DNA from 2 places in the Peribacillus simplex NBRC 15720 genome. Region 2 is predicted to be linked to the other one. Evidence: riboswitches for the same ligand, from Rfam matches in the RefSeq annotation. Region 2 holds a riboswitch; the other holds the start of a gene.
The links. A riboswitch is a leader RNA that binds a small molecule or an ion and turns the genes downstream of it on or off. The one in region 2 is predicted to bind glycine.

Region 1 (8,137 bases), 2.6 Mb from region 2:
AAGCATCCCAAAGGATATACAGTTTTTAAGTGGCACTTTGGGGTTCAGCTTTCATTTTAATCAGTATGGAAATGCTTCAAAAGCCGGAACGATTATGATTGACACCTCAAAGGGAAAGTACAAGTTGGTCCTCAATATCGGTAAAGGGAGGTTCAGGATTGAGAAATTGTAAAGGTTACGTTTACCTTGAGATGATAGCCGCATTTTCCGTTTGTCTATTCCTGGTCCTTGCCATTTTACCAATTCTTGAAGAGTTATTGACGCATCGGAAAGATATTGCCGTAAGGACAGAAGCCCACCATTTATTATATGAAAGATTGACGGCGTTCATGGAAGGGGAGATACAAGCAGTTGGTCAGGAAATCATTTACAAAAAAAGATCCTATGAATTGGTTTGGAAGGACCATGGGGATTTTCCGGGAATGATTGAAGGGTGTGTACGTTATGAAGATGAATCGGGTAATCTGGAATCCATTTGTGATGCTGCGAAAAAATGATGGCTTTACGATGATCGAAATGCTTTTTTCTTTAATGATTTTAATGACGACGTCCCTTTTTGTTCTACAGCTTTTTTCAATCATTAACACCCAGATGGGGTCCGTTGATAAATTGCATCCTAAAGAGTGGGAGGTCTTTACCATGCAAATGAAGCAGGAGGTCCGGAGTTCCAAAGTTCAGGATGTAATGGGAAATAAATTATATTTGCTTTCAGGTGAACAATTATCATCATTTGAACAATATGAAGATAAGGTCCGAAGACGAGTGAATGGTATGGGGCATGAGGTCATCTTACAGAACATTTCGGAATTCCGGGTTGAGAAGGATGGCAGTGTCATTGTTATAAATATTACGGATAAAGCAGGGACTACTTTCAGTCGAAGATTTCATCCTTTCTTTAGGAATGTTGCGAAAGTCGATGAATAATCAAAAAGGAGTCGTTTTCCCGATGGTCATGATTGTAGCGAGTGTTTTCATCATGTTCACGATACTAATGATCGATCAGTTTATCATTGATAAAAAGTTTTATAAAGAAGTGGAAGAATCGCTTGTGGCCGACCATCTTGTCCATCTAGCCATCAAGGATGTGACGGCAGAGTGGGGCGAAGAGATCCCAAAAATCATCGAGGGGGAAATTTCATATCCCAATGGTGTGGTGCGGTATTCCTTAATGAAGCAAGAGGGTCCTTATGTCTATATCGAGTTTTCTTCCACGACTAAAAATGACCGTGAGGGCAGGGTTATCATTCAATACGATAAAGAAGCGGGGAACGTGAAAGAATGGTTGGAAAAGCAGGCTGTGTAATACGCAAGATCAACACTCTTTTAAAACGGAAAGCGACAGGTTTACGTGTAAAAATCGAAGGAATAAAAGTAGCGTAAACCGGGCATACTTTGCATAGGGTGATGATTTTATATGTCTACAAACGCTTATATTAAATATCTGACGCAGCAGCTTGTCGAGTATTTTAATCTGACGAAAAAAGAACGAAAAGAAAAGCGCCGTCATAGAAAAGAGGATAAAAATCATGGAATGTCCCATTGGTTTGGCATTGTCCCTTTTGCTTTGTCGATGTTCGTAAGGAAAAATATCAAAAAGTAAAACAGATGTCCTGAACTTAGGACATCTGTTTTTTATCGTTCTTTACTTATCCCAACGCCCTATCTGAAAGGTAAAATAATCCTCCATTGATTATGGATATTCGGATGTTGGGTTCATATTGAGCTTTTAAGGCTTCTTTTTCGGTAAAATAGCTCTCACTTTTTTCGTCCATATCCTTGTAAAAATGTTCCAATAAATTTAAGTCATTCTGCCAGCGCAGCATTGCTTCCTCCGCCCAGGTATGATCATCATCCTCGAAACTGGTTCTTATATATGTATCCAGTCTTGCCAATCCACTCTTGGGCATGATGAGCGGTGAAAGCGTAAAGGAGTAATCCGGTATTTTTGGAGTGACCTTAATCGGTAAAACCCGACGGTGAAACCCTTCCATGATTTCACCCGAGATTAAATTCAATCCTATCGACATGAAAGTATCTTTTTTACGGTCGCATTGATAGGATATTTTCACATTCAGGGTCAGCCAAGGAAACAAAGGATTATTTCCGCCTTTTGATGGAGGAGTATCCTCAAAAAGTCTAGTATACCCTGCAAGCTTTTTGGTTGATTGTACAATCTGATGAAGGCGGGGGGAGCCAAAATGAATCATTTCTCCCTTTAAGTCGGATGGAGCTTGTTCGGAATCGGTAATGAACGTCATCTGGGCTGGGTTCGGAACGCCACCTGTTTTTTCGAGATAGTGCCAATAAAAGGGTCTGTTCATTAATTCTTTATCCATTTCGATTGTCAATTGGACTGTAAGGTGGGTTGGTGTATTATCCAGTATTTCACAATCATTGGCTTTAAAGTAAGTTAATAAAAAATCATGAATTTCCCGTTGCTGCATGTACCTCACCTTCCTTCATTGATTGTGCGAATTGGATTAACGATGAAAAATTATCCATCTTGATTTTCATTTCGCCCTCTGTTTTGGACTCGCCGACCACATCAATTAAATATTCTTCAATGTTGTTAATATCCAGTTTGGTTAAAATATCATCCAATTCACCAATTACTTTTTCAAATAAATTAATTTTTTCGTATAGCAACTTCAGAATGTGTTCTTCTACTGTATTTTTCGTGGCAAAGTTATAAATCATCACATCTTCTTCCTGACCAAGGCGGTGAATCCGGCCAATTCTCTGTTCGAGCCTCATGGGGTTCCATGGCAGGTCAAAATTTATCAAATGATGGCAAAACTGAAGGTTTATCCCTTCCCCGCCAGCTTCGGTTGCAATTAAAACCTGTATATTCTTTTGGAATAATTCTCGCATCCAGTCTTTCTTTCCGCGCTTAAAACCGCCTCGGAAAGGAACTGAAGAAATTCCATTCTGCTGTAGATACCATTGAAGATATAGCTGAGTCGCCCGGTATTCGGTAAAGATAATTACTTTGTCATCAATCTTCTTGATCAGTTCCAAAGCTTTTTCAGCCTTGGAGTTCTGAACCGTTTCATTCACTTTAGAAAATAAATCATCAAGCTTTGCCAAAAAGTCAGGGGAAGGCTGATCATATTTATCTCTCATATTCTTTAATGTATAAAAGACCGCCTCTCTGCTGCTGCATGCTTCCCTTTGGAGAGTGAGAGCCGAAAAGGCGCTTCCTTTTGATCCGTCCGAAATAGGCTTGAATTTTGAAACAGCATCGTACAATGCTTGTTCCGTTGGAGAAAATTCAATGGTGATGGTTTCCACATGTCGTTTTGTCCATTCAATACCAGTATCGGCCCGCCGGTTTCGAATCATGACAGTGTTGACCAGTTCCTTTAGGTGTTCATCTTCAATTATGTTCCGGCCTTTCCCTTTATACTTTTCCGAAAAGAGTGAGGCATTTCCCAAGTGACCTGGTTTCAATAATGAAACGAGGTGAAAGATTTCCTCGACTTTATTTTGAATCGGAGTCGCTGTCAGGAGTAAACAAAATTTCTTTTTCAGATTTTGGACGAATTCATAATTCTTCGTCTTATTATTTTTAAGTTTATGAGCTTCATCAATAATGATGAAATCATATTCCTGATTGAAAATGATATCTCGATGTGGGGCGCGTTTCGCTGTATCAATGGATGAAATGACCACATCACAGGATTCCCAAACATAACTTTTTCTCTGAACGACTGCAGGAATATGAAACTTGGTATTCAATTCAAAAGCCCATTGTGTGACAAGGGAAGCCGGAACAAGGATCAATACTTTTTTTACAAGGCCTCTAATCATATACTCTTTTAGGATCAAGCCTGCTTCAATTGTTTTTCCGAGACCTACCTCATCAGCTAAAATGGCCTTTCCATTCATCTTTTCCACCACTTGCTTGGCTGCTTCCAATTGATGGGGAAGCGGGGTTAACTGCGGAAGGTGCTTAGGCGCCTGTAAACCTTCAAAATCAGGGATGATAAGATTTTCCTCCATTTGAACCGCCAATTTATAAAGCTCCCAATTTCCCCATGGACCGTCATTTTCCATCTTTTGCAGAAACTCGTCATTCCATTCAGAATTGAAGGATATATTGATTTTCATAGAAATAACTCCCTCTTAAATCATAATTTCCTTAATAAAAGGTCAAAACCCGAACATTTCATATGTGAAGTGAGAAAAATATTTCTCTTCAAAAGATATTGCAGAGTTAAGTTTCTTAGGGTAGGATATAAGTATATTTAGAAAATTCCAATTTCCAAACGCTACAAAGAATCTTTGTACATCGATTTTTGCAGTTCGCGTTTTCTTAGTATGGGCTACAGGCTCCTAATTTATCCAAGATTACTGAAGGAGATCACTCAAATGGTTTCTGAAGTTTTAGGAGAATTGGCAGAGAATGCATTCCATGATGCTCAAAGGTTTTACCGATGCTTGGGGCTTATTAGCTTCCTTTCATTGGTAGACCATTTATATGCGGGTGAAGATAAGGGGAGAGACTACGGATGTAGCGCCGAAGGAGCAAACTTAGCAGTGAATCTCTCAGGCAAAAGAACTCTTATTGGACGCAACTCTGGAGAGCGCCGCCCGTTTTGGGAGGGCCACCAAAGGGGAAAACCTATTATATAGGTAAACTTTCAGGTTTCAGGACAGAGAAAAAGCTCAAACGGGCTTTCTCTGTCCTTTTTTGTGCTTTTTTTACATCATGAATCAGGATATATCTGATGCGTAATGACAAGAAGCTTTTGATAATGAAGCCAATTAATTTAAAAAAATCTGAAGGGGGTTATTTTTTGACCAATTTAAAAAGAACACCACTATTTGAGGTTTATCGTGAATACGGAGGTAAAACGATTGATTTTGGCGGCTGGGAACTTCCTGTCCAATTTTCGGGTATAAAGGACGAACATGAAGCCGTACGTACAAAAGCGGGGTTATTCGATGTTTCCCATATGGGGGAAGTCGATGTTAAGGGTCCTGGGAGCCTTTCCTTTTTACAGAAGATGCTGACTAATGATATTTCAAAGCTGCAACAGGGCGGTGCCCAATATACAGCCATGTGTTATGAAAACGGAGGCACGGTTGATGATCTTATTGTGTATAAAAGGGCTGAGGACGACTACCTTCTCGTGGTCAATGCAGCGAATACAGAAAAAGATTTCAATTGGCTGCAAGCTAATTTAACGGAAGATGTCCAAATTACGAATGTATCGAGTGACTATACACAGCTGGCACTTCAAGGACCATCTGCAGAGAAGATATTACAAAAACTATCGGAAAATACTGCGCTAAGTGAAATTGGATTTTTCAAGTTCAAGGAAAATGTCATGATAAGCGGTATATCCACGATTGTATCCCGTACTGGATACACTGGTGAAGATGGTTTTGAGATATATAGCGACAGTAAAAATGGTCCTGCCCTTTGGAAGGCGATTATGGATGCCGGAAAGGAAGAGGGGGTTCAGCCGATTGGTTTAGGTGCTCGTGATACCTTGCGTTTTGAAGCGAAACTGCCGCTGTATGGGCAGGAGCTTTCAGCGGACATCACCCCGATAGAAGCCGGGATTGGTTTTGCGGTAAAAGTGGATAAGGAAGTTGATTTTTTCGGGAAAGCCGTTCTTGCTGAGCAAAAGGAGAAAGGGGCTCCCCGCAAGCTTGTGGGAATTGAAATGATTGACCGTGGCATTCCACGTCATGGGTATAAGGTCTACAGCGGTGACAAAGTCATTGGCGAGGTCACGACCGGTACCCAATCACCAACGTTGAAGAAAAACGTGGGATTGGTACTTATCGATAAGGAATTTTCGGTGCTGGATGCGGAAGTCGAAGTGGAAATCCGTTCCAAACGTTTGAAAGCCGTTATAATACAAACACCTTTTTATAAAAAACCACGTAAATAGAGGGGAATGGTCATTAGATGAAACATCGTTATTTACCCATGACAGAGCTAGATAAACAAGAAATGCTGGAAGCGATAGGGGTAACTACTGCAGAAGAACTTTTCAACGATATCCCTGAAAGCATTCGTTTTCAAGGAGAATACGATATCAAGCCTGCTAAATCGGAACCTGCATTAATGAAAGAATTATCAAGGCTTGCTGCCAAGAATGCGGATCTTAAAAACTATGCTTCCTTCCTTGGTGCGGGTGTCTATGACCATTATGCACCGGTCATCGTCGATCATGTTCTATCGCGTTCTGAGTTTTATACGGCTTATACACCCTATCAGCCTGAAATTTCACAGGGCGAGCTTCAGGCAATTTTTGAATATCAAACAATGATTTGTGAATTGACTGGCATGGATGTTGCTAACTCCTCCATGTATGACGGCGGGACGGCGCTAGCTGAAGCAGCCATGCTTGCTTCAGGCCAGACACGACGCAAGAAGATTCTCATTTCAGGAGCGGTTCATCCTGAATCAAGAGAAGTTGTGAAGACATATGCGAAAGGGCAACGTGTGGAAGTAATCGAAATTCCATTTAAAGACGGTGTGACGGACTTAGCTGCTTTAAGGGAATTGGCGAATGATGACATTGCAGGGGTGATCGTGCAATATCCGAACTTTTTTGGCCGTATCGAGCCATTGAAAGAAATGGAAGAAATCATTCATGGCGTCAAGTCCATGTTTATCGTTTCAAGTAATCCGCTGGCATTGGGAGCTTTGACATCGCCTGGTGCACTCGGTGCAGATATCGTAACGGGGGATGCTCAGCCATTCGGCATTCCGGCGGCATTTGGTGGACCCCATTGTGGATATTTTGCCGTTACTAATAAACTTGTTCGGAAAGTCCCGGGCCGACTCGTCGGTCAAACTGTGGATGAAAATGGAAAAAGGGGATTTGTGCTGACGCTTCAAGCTCGTGAACAGCACATTCGCCGTGACAAAGCCACATCCAACATTTGTTCCAATCAAGCTTTGAATGCCTTGGCAGCTTCTGTTGCAATGACCGCGCTTGGGAAAAAGGGTGTCAAAGAAATGGCCGTGCAAAATATTCAAAAAGCGCATTATGCGAAAAAAGCAATTATGGCAAAAGGGGTGGAAGTCATATTCGACGGTCCTTCGTTTAATGAATTTGTCATTAAACTGCCTGCTTCGTTTTCAGAAATCAATAAAAACCTTTTTGAAAAAGGGATGATCGGCGGCTTCGATTTAGGGACTGTTTATCCTGAGTTGAAAGACCATATGCTGGTTGCGGTAACTGAACTTAGAACAAAAGAAGAAATTGATGCACTTGCGCAGGAATTGGGGGATCAACATGAATAATCAAGATCAATCACTCATTTTTGAAATCAGTACTTCCGGTCGAATCGGATACAGTCTGCCAGAAATGGATGTTGTAACTATTCCGCTCGAAGAAATTCTTCCTGCCGACTACATCCGTGAAGAAGAGGCAGAGCTTCCTGAGGTGTCCGAACTGGATATCATGCGTCACTATACAGCACTTTCCAAACGGAATCATGGGGTGGATTCGGGTTTTTATCCGCTGGGTTCATGCACGATGAAATATAATCCGAAAATAAATGAAAATGTGGCACGCTTCAACGGTTTTGCCCATATCCATCCATATCAAGATCCGGCTACTGTTCAGGGAGCATTGGGACTATTATTTGATTTGCAGGAACACTTAACGGAAATCACCGGGATGGACCAAGTGACATTACAGCCTGCAGCAGGTGCTCACGGTGAATGGACAGGATTGATGATGATTCGCGCTTTTCACGAAGCGAATGGCGATACAGAACGGACGAAAGTGATTGTACCTGATTCTGCACATGGTACGAATCCTGCCTCTGCCACTGTTGCCGGACTTGAAACGATTACAGTGAAATCCGATGAAAATGGGTTAGTAGACCTTGAAGATTTAAAGCGAGTTGTCGGACCTGATACGGCGGCCTTGATGCTGACGAACCCCAATACATTGGGATTATTTGAAGAAAACATTTTGGAAATGGCACAACTTGTCCATGACGCAGGCGGGAAGCTTTATTATGATGGAGCCAATTTGAATGCAGTCCTATCAAAAGCACGTCCGGGTGACATGGGCTTTGATGTGGTTCACTTAAATCTCCATAAAACATTCACAGGCCCGCATGGCGGCGGCGGTCCGGGTTCTGGTCCTGTAGGGGTGAA
Region 2 (8,137 bases):
GAACAACATACATAAAAGCTTCAATATGATCAATATTCATCTTGCCAACTCCTTTTTCCAAAATGAACGCCAAAAGCTCCTGTTCGCTTATCGCGTTCAGGAGCTTTTGGTTGTCCAATCAGCTCATCCTCTTATAATAATTCTTTCTCCGATTTTAATCTTATAAAACCAATAAGTAAAGTGTAATTTAATTAACTGAACAACCAACAAGTCACGATATATTTATTACGATTTCATACAACATGATATTCAAGGAACGTAATACTATTTATGCAGATGAAATTTTAAGGATTCTAAGTAAATAAAACTAATAATTTCATTCTCTTTCTGCCTGTTTTTCAGTCCTAAGGGTGTATCTATTTTACGAATTTGTATTGTCCATAAATTTTGCATAGTTTATTTAAATTGTTTATCCCAATGGACTTGGCCGTTAAAATCCATCCTGTCTACGTTATATTTTTTTCTCCTTATAAAAAAGAAAAGAAAGGTCATCCTAATGGAGTAATTCCAATAATGACATAAGGAGAGAAACTACATGCCTCAACAACAAATTGATATCAATCAATTAAATCAAGCAAAAGCAAACGTTACCCTTACGCAAACCTTACTTTCACAAGCAATTGAAAAATCTTCCTCTGATCCAACTTTGGCACAAGAAGCCATTAAACAAGCTGCTCAAGAAATCGCACAAGCCCAATCTTCCGTAAATCAGGTTTACAGTGCAGTGCAAACGCCGCAAGCCGAATGATTTTGGGGAAATGAAAATAAAAGAGGCCTATATCCCACTTGAGGAATAGGCCTTTTAATAACGAATGTTTTTCGTGCATCCAAGCTTTTTCAACCTCACTTATTTAATGGAGGTATGCTTTGAGGGAACTTAAACGTATTGTATGGATCATACCTCGTTTTCACTTCTCGAAGCCGTTTGAAATTTTCCCCATAGTAGGCGGTTGGCCAATCTTTAATGAGAGTATCCGGCCAATTTACGTAGTCACCGGTAGTAAATGGTGATAAAGCGTGTTTCAGGTCCTTGATCCACCGAATATTTTGCCGTTCTTCTTCTGGATTGGTCCATGTAGCCTGATACTCCTGGGCGATGATGGCATCGCGATAATAAAAAGCTGTCTCCTTTGGATCTTTAAGACCCGCCACTCCTCCTAGAGATTGGTGCCAAATGGCTGCATTTTCATTTGGAGCATTTCCTAAAAAATGTTTCATGGTCATGATTGCTTGCTGTGGAAAAGCTTTTTCAATGAAAGATCCTGACCTCTTTCGATGAGCCGGTTGATTTCCACTTGGATAATCAAAGAATCGCACAGCTTCAATGTATGGGACTTCCTTTATCATGACATTTATTGGTGAACCAGTTTTTGTCAAAGGCTTTAAAAGCTGCTTCAATCTTTGTGACGTTCCAACAAATTCACCTTTAGCAATAATTTCGTTTGCTTCCTTTGCCTTGAATTCTATTTCTGAAGTTAAGCATTCATCAGCCTGAGGGGCCCAATCCTGCCACGCTTCAAACACCGCTTCGAAATCTTCCCACCCCCATGTGACGGAGAAAACGGATACCCTTGATACGGGGTGTACCCTGAAAGTAAGAGAAGTGATAATCCCGAAGTTTCCACCTCCTCCACCGCAGCTTGCCCAAAATAAATCACTATTAATTTTCCTGTTTGCTTTAATGAGTTTGGCGCCCCTCTTTCCACACGCCCTTACCATTTCTATTTCAAGAAGATTGTCACAAGTAAGTCCAAAGCGCCTCGTTAACATACCTATTCCACCGCCGAGCGTAAGACCTACAAGACCAACACTGCTTTCGGTCCCTGCCGGAATCGTCGTGCCATAGTTCCATAGCTTATTATATACTCGGCCTAAATCAGCTCCGGCTTCAATTTTTGCGATCATTTTTTCACGATTGACCTTGATATTGTACATTTCACTAATATCAATGATTAGACCGCCATTCACTAATGAAAAATTTTCATAACTATGCCTGCCGCTCCTAACCCGGAAAGGTGTATGATTTTCCCGGGCCCACTTCAGTGAATTCAATACATCATTGGAATTTTGACAAAACACAATGACCTTTGGGAATTTAGAAAAACTTAAGTTATTATTTACCCTGGCTTGCTCATACTCAGCATCATTTGGTGTAACGATACGCCCGGTAAGCTTTGTTCTTTCCAAAATATAACCCCTTCCTCGGGTTAAGATGTTACATCCTATGAAAAAACCTGGCTGGAAGACACATTCCATAAGCTTTTTGATTCATTCACCCTGCTGGCCCTCCCTTGTTATGGGGGCAAATTAGCTTTACTCGTGAATTCAACTACTTTACTCGTGAATTTCGCAGAATTACTCGTGAATTCCACAGTTTTACTCGTGAACTCCAACAATTGATCCACAATGACAAAAAAAGCCCTTCTCGAATTAAGAGAAGGGCTTTCTAATAGAATTTCTTATCCCGAAATCTCATCATCGGATTTAACATCCAATGGTGTTCGTTTATCCATTTTCAGCATGTAATAACTTGCCACGACCAAGGCTAAGAAAACGATTCCGACAACCAAGGAAATCCGGGTACTCGGATTGAACCACATACCGACCAGCACCATCAGCAAAAAGGCAATTGTCGCATAGTTACTGTAAGGGGCCAACGGCATCTTGAACGGATGTTTCTCCATTTCAGCTGCATTTACCTTTCTGAACTTCAGCTCACTGATAAGTAAGACAAACCATGGAATCATCCCAGGTAAAACACTCGCACTATATACATAAAGGAATAGTTGCGGCGGTGCAAGGTAGTTCAGGACAACACCAATGCCCAGGCCTAAAAGTACAGCGATCGTACAATAGGCCGGCACTCCATTTTTAGATACTTTTGCAAATATTTTCGGAGCTTGGCCGTTCAATGCTAATGTGTAAAGCATACGACCTGCACTGAAAATCCCACTGTTACATCCAGACATGGCTGCTGTGATAACGACAAAGTTAATGATTCCTGCCGCTGCTGTGATACCTATTTTAGCAAAGGTTGAAACGAATGGACTTCCTAAGTCATCCAGTTGATCCCAAGGGAAGACTGTCACGATAACGAATATGGCGCCAATATAAAAGATTAAAATGCGCCATATGATTGATTGGATCGCTTTTGTTACGGTCTTCGTTGGATTTTTCGCTTCTCCGGCAGTGATGCCGATAAGCTCAACGCCTTGATAGGAAGCCACGACAAGGGAAAGCGCGAAGAAGAATCCTGTCCAGCCCCCCGTGAAGAAGCCGCCGTTTGCCCAAAGATTCGATAATCCAATTGCGTCTCCACCATTCCCTATTCCAAAGAAGATAAGGCCAAGGCCGGCAATGATCATCAATACAATCGTTATTATTTTTATAAGCGCAAACCAAAATTCAAATTCCCCGAAGGATTTAACGGAAATGAGGTTGGCCGCTCCCAAGATGATCATGGCGACCACACCTGGTATCCAAGCAGGTAACTCCGGGAACCAATATTGCATATACAACCCAACCGCGATAATTTCGGACATTCCGACGATTACCCATTGAAACCAATTGCTCCAAGCAGTCATATAACCTGCCAAAGGATGTATATAGCTGCTCGCAAAGGTTGCAAAAGAACCTGTAGTCGGTTCTAAATATAGCATCTCACCCATAGAACGCATGATGAAAAAAATAAAAATACCTGCGATGGCATACGCAAGCATTACAGAGGGCCCGGTCCATTTGATCGTGCTCGCCGATCCCATGAATAACCCGACTCCGATGGTTCCGCCCAAAGCTATCATTTGAATATGACGTGCTTCCAGCCCTCGCTTTAATTCCTTGTTTGACATGATTAACTCCCCCAGATGCAATATAAGCGGCATGCTTTTCTATCCTTGCCAACCACTGTACTCTCTATTAATTATTGCGGTTAGAAATTTTCTATCGAAACAATATCAATAATACTTTAATTTTATTTTCTTATCTTATAATAGTAAATATTCTGTAAAAATACAAATGTATTTTTCAAATAAACAGTTGCCAAATATATCTTGGCGATTTTTCCAATCTAAAAATATCATTTTAATAAAGCGATGATCAGTATTTTATAATAGTGATGATTCAAAAAGAGTGGAAAAAAATCATATTTACTTGGAGTCCCTCCAAGTAACCGTTAATAAATAAAAAAACTTAAACGCCTGTTAACTACCAAAATAATTTGTTGACCTATATAAGAATAGATGATAGAATTCCAATATTATTTTATAAGCATAATGAATGTTCAAGCGTGAAAGAGCCTTTCATCTCTTTCACAGACAGACATTTTCACAACCGCATACAAGCAAGCGATGAATGCTATGGATAACACTATAGCAGGAGCAGCTTCTGGAGAGACTGTACAAGATGCAGCGCCGAAGGATTCACAATCTCAGGCAAAAGGACAGAAGAGTAACGAATGATAAATTGTTATTCTGAACCCTTTAAGAGATTGGTATTATCCAATCTCTTTTTTTATTGTCCACTTTGTGTTTGTACGTAAATAACACACTCGTGAAACCATTAGGAAAGGAAGCTGGGCGAAAAATCACGTCCCTCTCTCCAAGACCGTGCAGGTTTGAAATCATTCACTACCAAGACTATAAAGATGGGGGCGTACGAATTGGCTAAACAAGAATTAAAAAGAGATTTAAAGAATCGTCATGTACAACTGATTGCAATAGGAGGAACCATTGGTACCGGTTTATTTTTAGGATCAGGAAAAGCCATACAATTGGCGGGTCCATCCATCATCTTTACCTATCTAATCATAGGGATTTCCTTGTTTTTTGTCATGAGGGCTTTAGGGGAATTGCTTTTATCCAACGCAGGGTATACGTCATTCACTGAATTCGCAACCGAATATATCGGTCCATGGGCCGGGTTCGTCACCGGATGGACCTATTGGTTCTGTTGGATCATGACCGCAATGGCCGATATCATCGCTGTCGGTGTCTATATCCAATACTGGTTCGATATCCCTCAATGGGTCCCGGCTCTAATATGCCTTGTCGTTCTGTTAGGATTGAACCTATTGACCGTTAAGTTATTTGGCGAATTGGAATTCTGGTTTGCCATCATTAAAGTAATCACGATCATCGCCTTGATCATCGTAGGAATCTTTCTTTTGATCATCGGCTTCAAAACAAATACAGGAACAGTTTCCGTAACGAACTTATGGAGTCATGGGGGTATGTTCCCCAATGGCATTTCCGGATTCCTGTTATCTTTACAGTTGGTCGTCTTCTCCTTTGTAGGGGTCGAATTGGTCGGGGTTTCCGCAGCAGAGACGGCGAACCCGAGAAAAAACATTCCGTCGGCCATCAATAAAATCCCCGTCCGGATTTCACTTTTTTACGTAGGTGCCCTATTCGTCATTCTCTGCGTAAACCCTTGGACACAATTGGATGCCTCGAGCAGCCCATTTGTTGAAGTATTTGCATTAATCGGCATTCCTGTCGCTGCAGGGGTCATCAATTTCGTTGTTTTGACATCTGCTGCTTCTGCATGCAACAGCGGTTTGTTTTCAACAAGCCGAATACTTTATACGTTAAGCAAGAATGACGAAGCCCCTGCTAAGCTTGCAAAATTAAATAAGCAGGCTGTTCCAAGCAATGCCTTGCTGACATCAACGATCGTTGTCTCACTAGGGGCATTGTTAAGCAAATTGATACCGGAACAGGCATTTACCGTTGTGACGACCATAAGTGCCATCTGTTTCATTTGGGTATGGAGCATCATTTTGATTTCCCATATCAAATATTCGAAAACACGACCGGACTTAAGAGCCGAATCGACTTTCAAGGCTCCTTTTACACCCTTTGTCAATTACGCCATTTTAGGATTATTCCTGTTCATCCTAATCGTTATGCTATTCGCTGAAGCTACACGACTATCACTGCTCTTGACCCCAATCTGGTTCATACTCTTGGTGATACTATATAACTATCGGAAAAGAAGATAGCTAATGGAAATAAAGCCTTGAACTCAATATGAATTCAAGGCTTTATCCGTCTTATGAAACACTTCAGGGTTCGGCTGTCTGCGCGTTGTTGCTAAAATATATCAGGCAACTGCATTAAATTTTATATCAAAATAGTGTAAGCTAATATATATTAGCGGTCCTTCTTTAAAGAAGGTCAATCCGTCATGTATGAATTTTTCATCCCGGTTTGGTCCACCCATCCATCAGTGGCATTGAAGAATAAACCCCCATTGGTGGACGTTTCACTTTATTTAAAACGGAGGGGTTTGTTTAATGAAGATTATATATATTCTTACTCTAGTTCCTTTTATAGGCATACTAGGATTTCTACCTTTTGTTAATAAAATAGAACCATATGTATTAGGGATGCCTTTCAATATGTTCTGGATGGCTATGTGGGTGGTCCTTACCTCTGCCATACTGGGCATCATGTATATGCTGGATCCCAGGAATCGGGAAGGTGACCAGGAATGAATATTGCTCTCTTAATCATTTTAGCATTTTTACTTCTATCGATATTTTTAGGCATACGCTCTTCAAAAGGGAAAGATATGGACTTGGAACAATGGACGGTGGGCGGACGTGGTTTTGGTGCGATTTTCGTCTTTCTGCTGATGGCCGGGGAAATCTATACGACCTTCTCCTTCCTTGGCGGCAGCGGCTGGGCTTATGGCAAGGGCGCACCCGCTCTATATGTTCTAATTTACATTACTTTGTCTTACGTATTATCCTATTGGCTCCTACCGGAAATATGGAGATATGCCAAAGAAAATAAACTGATGTCTCAATCCGATTTCTTTGTAAGCAAATATAAGAGTCCCAGTTTAGGAATTTTGGCTGCGCTTGTCGGTGTGGTGTCCATGATTCCAGTGATCGTCGTGCAGCTGAAAGGATTGGGGATCATTGTCTCAGAAGCATCTTATGGTGCCATCTCAATGTCTGAGGCAGTTTGGATGGGGGCAATCAGCCTTACCATTTATGTGATGATCTCCGGTATACACGGTTCAGTTTGGACAGCGGTCATTAAAGATATCATGATGGTCGCCATAATAGGATTCTTAGGGATTTATCTGCCGATTCATTACTTTGGCGGATTTCAGCCGATGTTTGAAGCGATTGATGCGGTCAAGCCTGGTTTTCTAAAGTTCCCTGATCAGGGTCTTAGCGTATCATGGTTTATCTCCACGGTAATATTGCTCGTATTCGGTTTCTATATGTGGCCCCAAGTTTTCAGTGCTGTTTATTCAGCACGCAGCGGCAAGGTATTTCGAAAAAATGCCATCATCAGCCCTTTATATACACTCATGCTGTTATTCGTCTTTTTCGTTGGGTTTACAGCTATATTGAAAGTGCCCGGACTTGTTGGGGCAGATGCAGACCTCTCATTGCTGCGCCTTTCGATCGAGACCTTTGATCCATGGTTTATAGGCATAATCGGCGGAGCTGGATTGTTGACCGCATTGGTACCGGGATCCATGCTTTTGATGAGCGTCGCTACACTGCTCGCGAAAAACGTCTATAAGGAATTTGCACCTGCAGTATCCGATCGCCACGTTGTACGATTGGCAAAGTTCCTTGTTCCAGTCATCGCCCTTATAGCCGTCTACTTCACCCTAAGCGGCGGCGAAACGATGTCAGCATTAATTCTTATGGGATACAGTCTCATCACACAGCTTTTCCCGTCCCTTCTCTTTAGTCTGAAAAGGAATAATCCGATCAATAAATTTGGCGCAATTGCCGGCATCATCACAGGATTGGCCATCGTAATCTGCATTACACTCAGTCATTCGACAATAGGAACCTTATTTCCATCCTTGCCGCAAGCAGCGAAAGATTTGAATGTGGGAATCATCGCATTGGCAGTCAATTTCATTGTGATGATCACAGTAAGTCTTGCTTTCAGAAAGCACGCGGTTCAGTTGGAACCTAAAACCGTTAACGATATATGAAGCAATCTCTAATGCTAGTTATTTTGGATAAAGAAACATTAGAAGAACATCGGAAGGCTCAGTCAAAAGACTGAGCCTTCCTTATTATCGACATCCAAAGTCATAATGTCCTATTTCTAAAGAGTGATTATAGAAAGTTAATAGCAGACAAAAAACAATGTCTCATAAT

Region 1: another riboswitch for glycine. It lies ahead of gcvT (glycine cleavage system aminomethyltransferase GcvT); the one in region 2 lies ahead of BS1321_RS09235 (amino acid permease).

What each region holds. Positions count from the first base shown of each region.
Region 1 covers NZ_CP017704.1:4,491,716-4,499,852, forward strand. Annotated here, with positions in the region: gene comGD (competence type IV pilus minor pilin ComGD) at 1-172, shown strand, start outside; gene BS1321_RS21705 (hypothetical protein) at 159-497, shown strand; gene comGF (competence type IV pilus minor pilin ComGF) at 445-924, shown strand; gene comGG (competence type IV pilus minor pilin ComGG) at 917-1,303, shown strand; gene BS1321_RS21720 (YqzE family protein) at 1,415-1,600, shown strand; gene BS1321_RS21725 (YqhG family protein) at 1,647-2,444, opposite strand; gene BS1321_RS21730 (DEAD/DEAH box helicase) at 2,422-4,110, opposite strand; glycine riboswitch at 4,487-4,574, shown strand; glycine riboswitch at 4,578-4,661, shown strand; gene gcvT (glycine cleavage system aminomethyltransferase GcvT) at 4,800-5,906, shown strand; gene gcvPA (aminomethyl-transferring glycine dehydrogenase subunit GcvPA) at 5,924-7,270, shown strand; gene gcvPB (aminomethyl-transferring glycine dehydrogenase subunit GcvPB) at 7,263-8,137, shown strand, end outside.
Region 2 covers NZ_CP017704.1:1,932,334-1,940,470, forward strand. Annotated here, with positions in the region: gene BS1321_RS09215 (LysR family transcriptional regulator) at 1-40, opposite strand, end outside; gene BS1321_RS09220 (hypothetical protein) at 536-748, shown strand; gene BS1321_RS09225 (FAD-binding oxidoreductase) at 844-2,187, opposite strand; gene BS1321_RS09230 (amino acid permease) at 2,460-3,848, opposite strand; glycine riboswitch at 4,374-4,452, shown strand; gene BS1321_RS09235 (amino acid permease) at 4,658-5,998, shown strand; gene BS1321_RS09240 (DUF3311 domain-containing protein) at 6,293-6,493, shown strand; gene BS1321_RS09245 (sodium:solute symporter family protein) at 6,490-7,968, shown strand.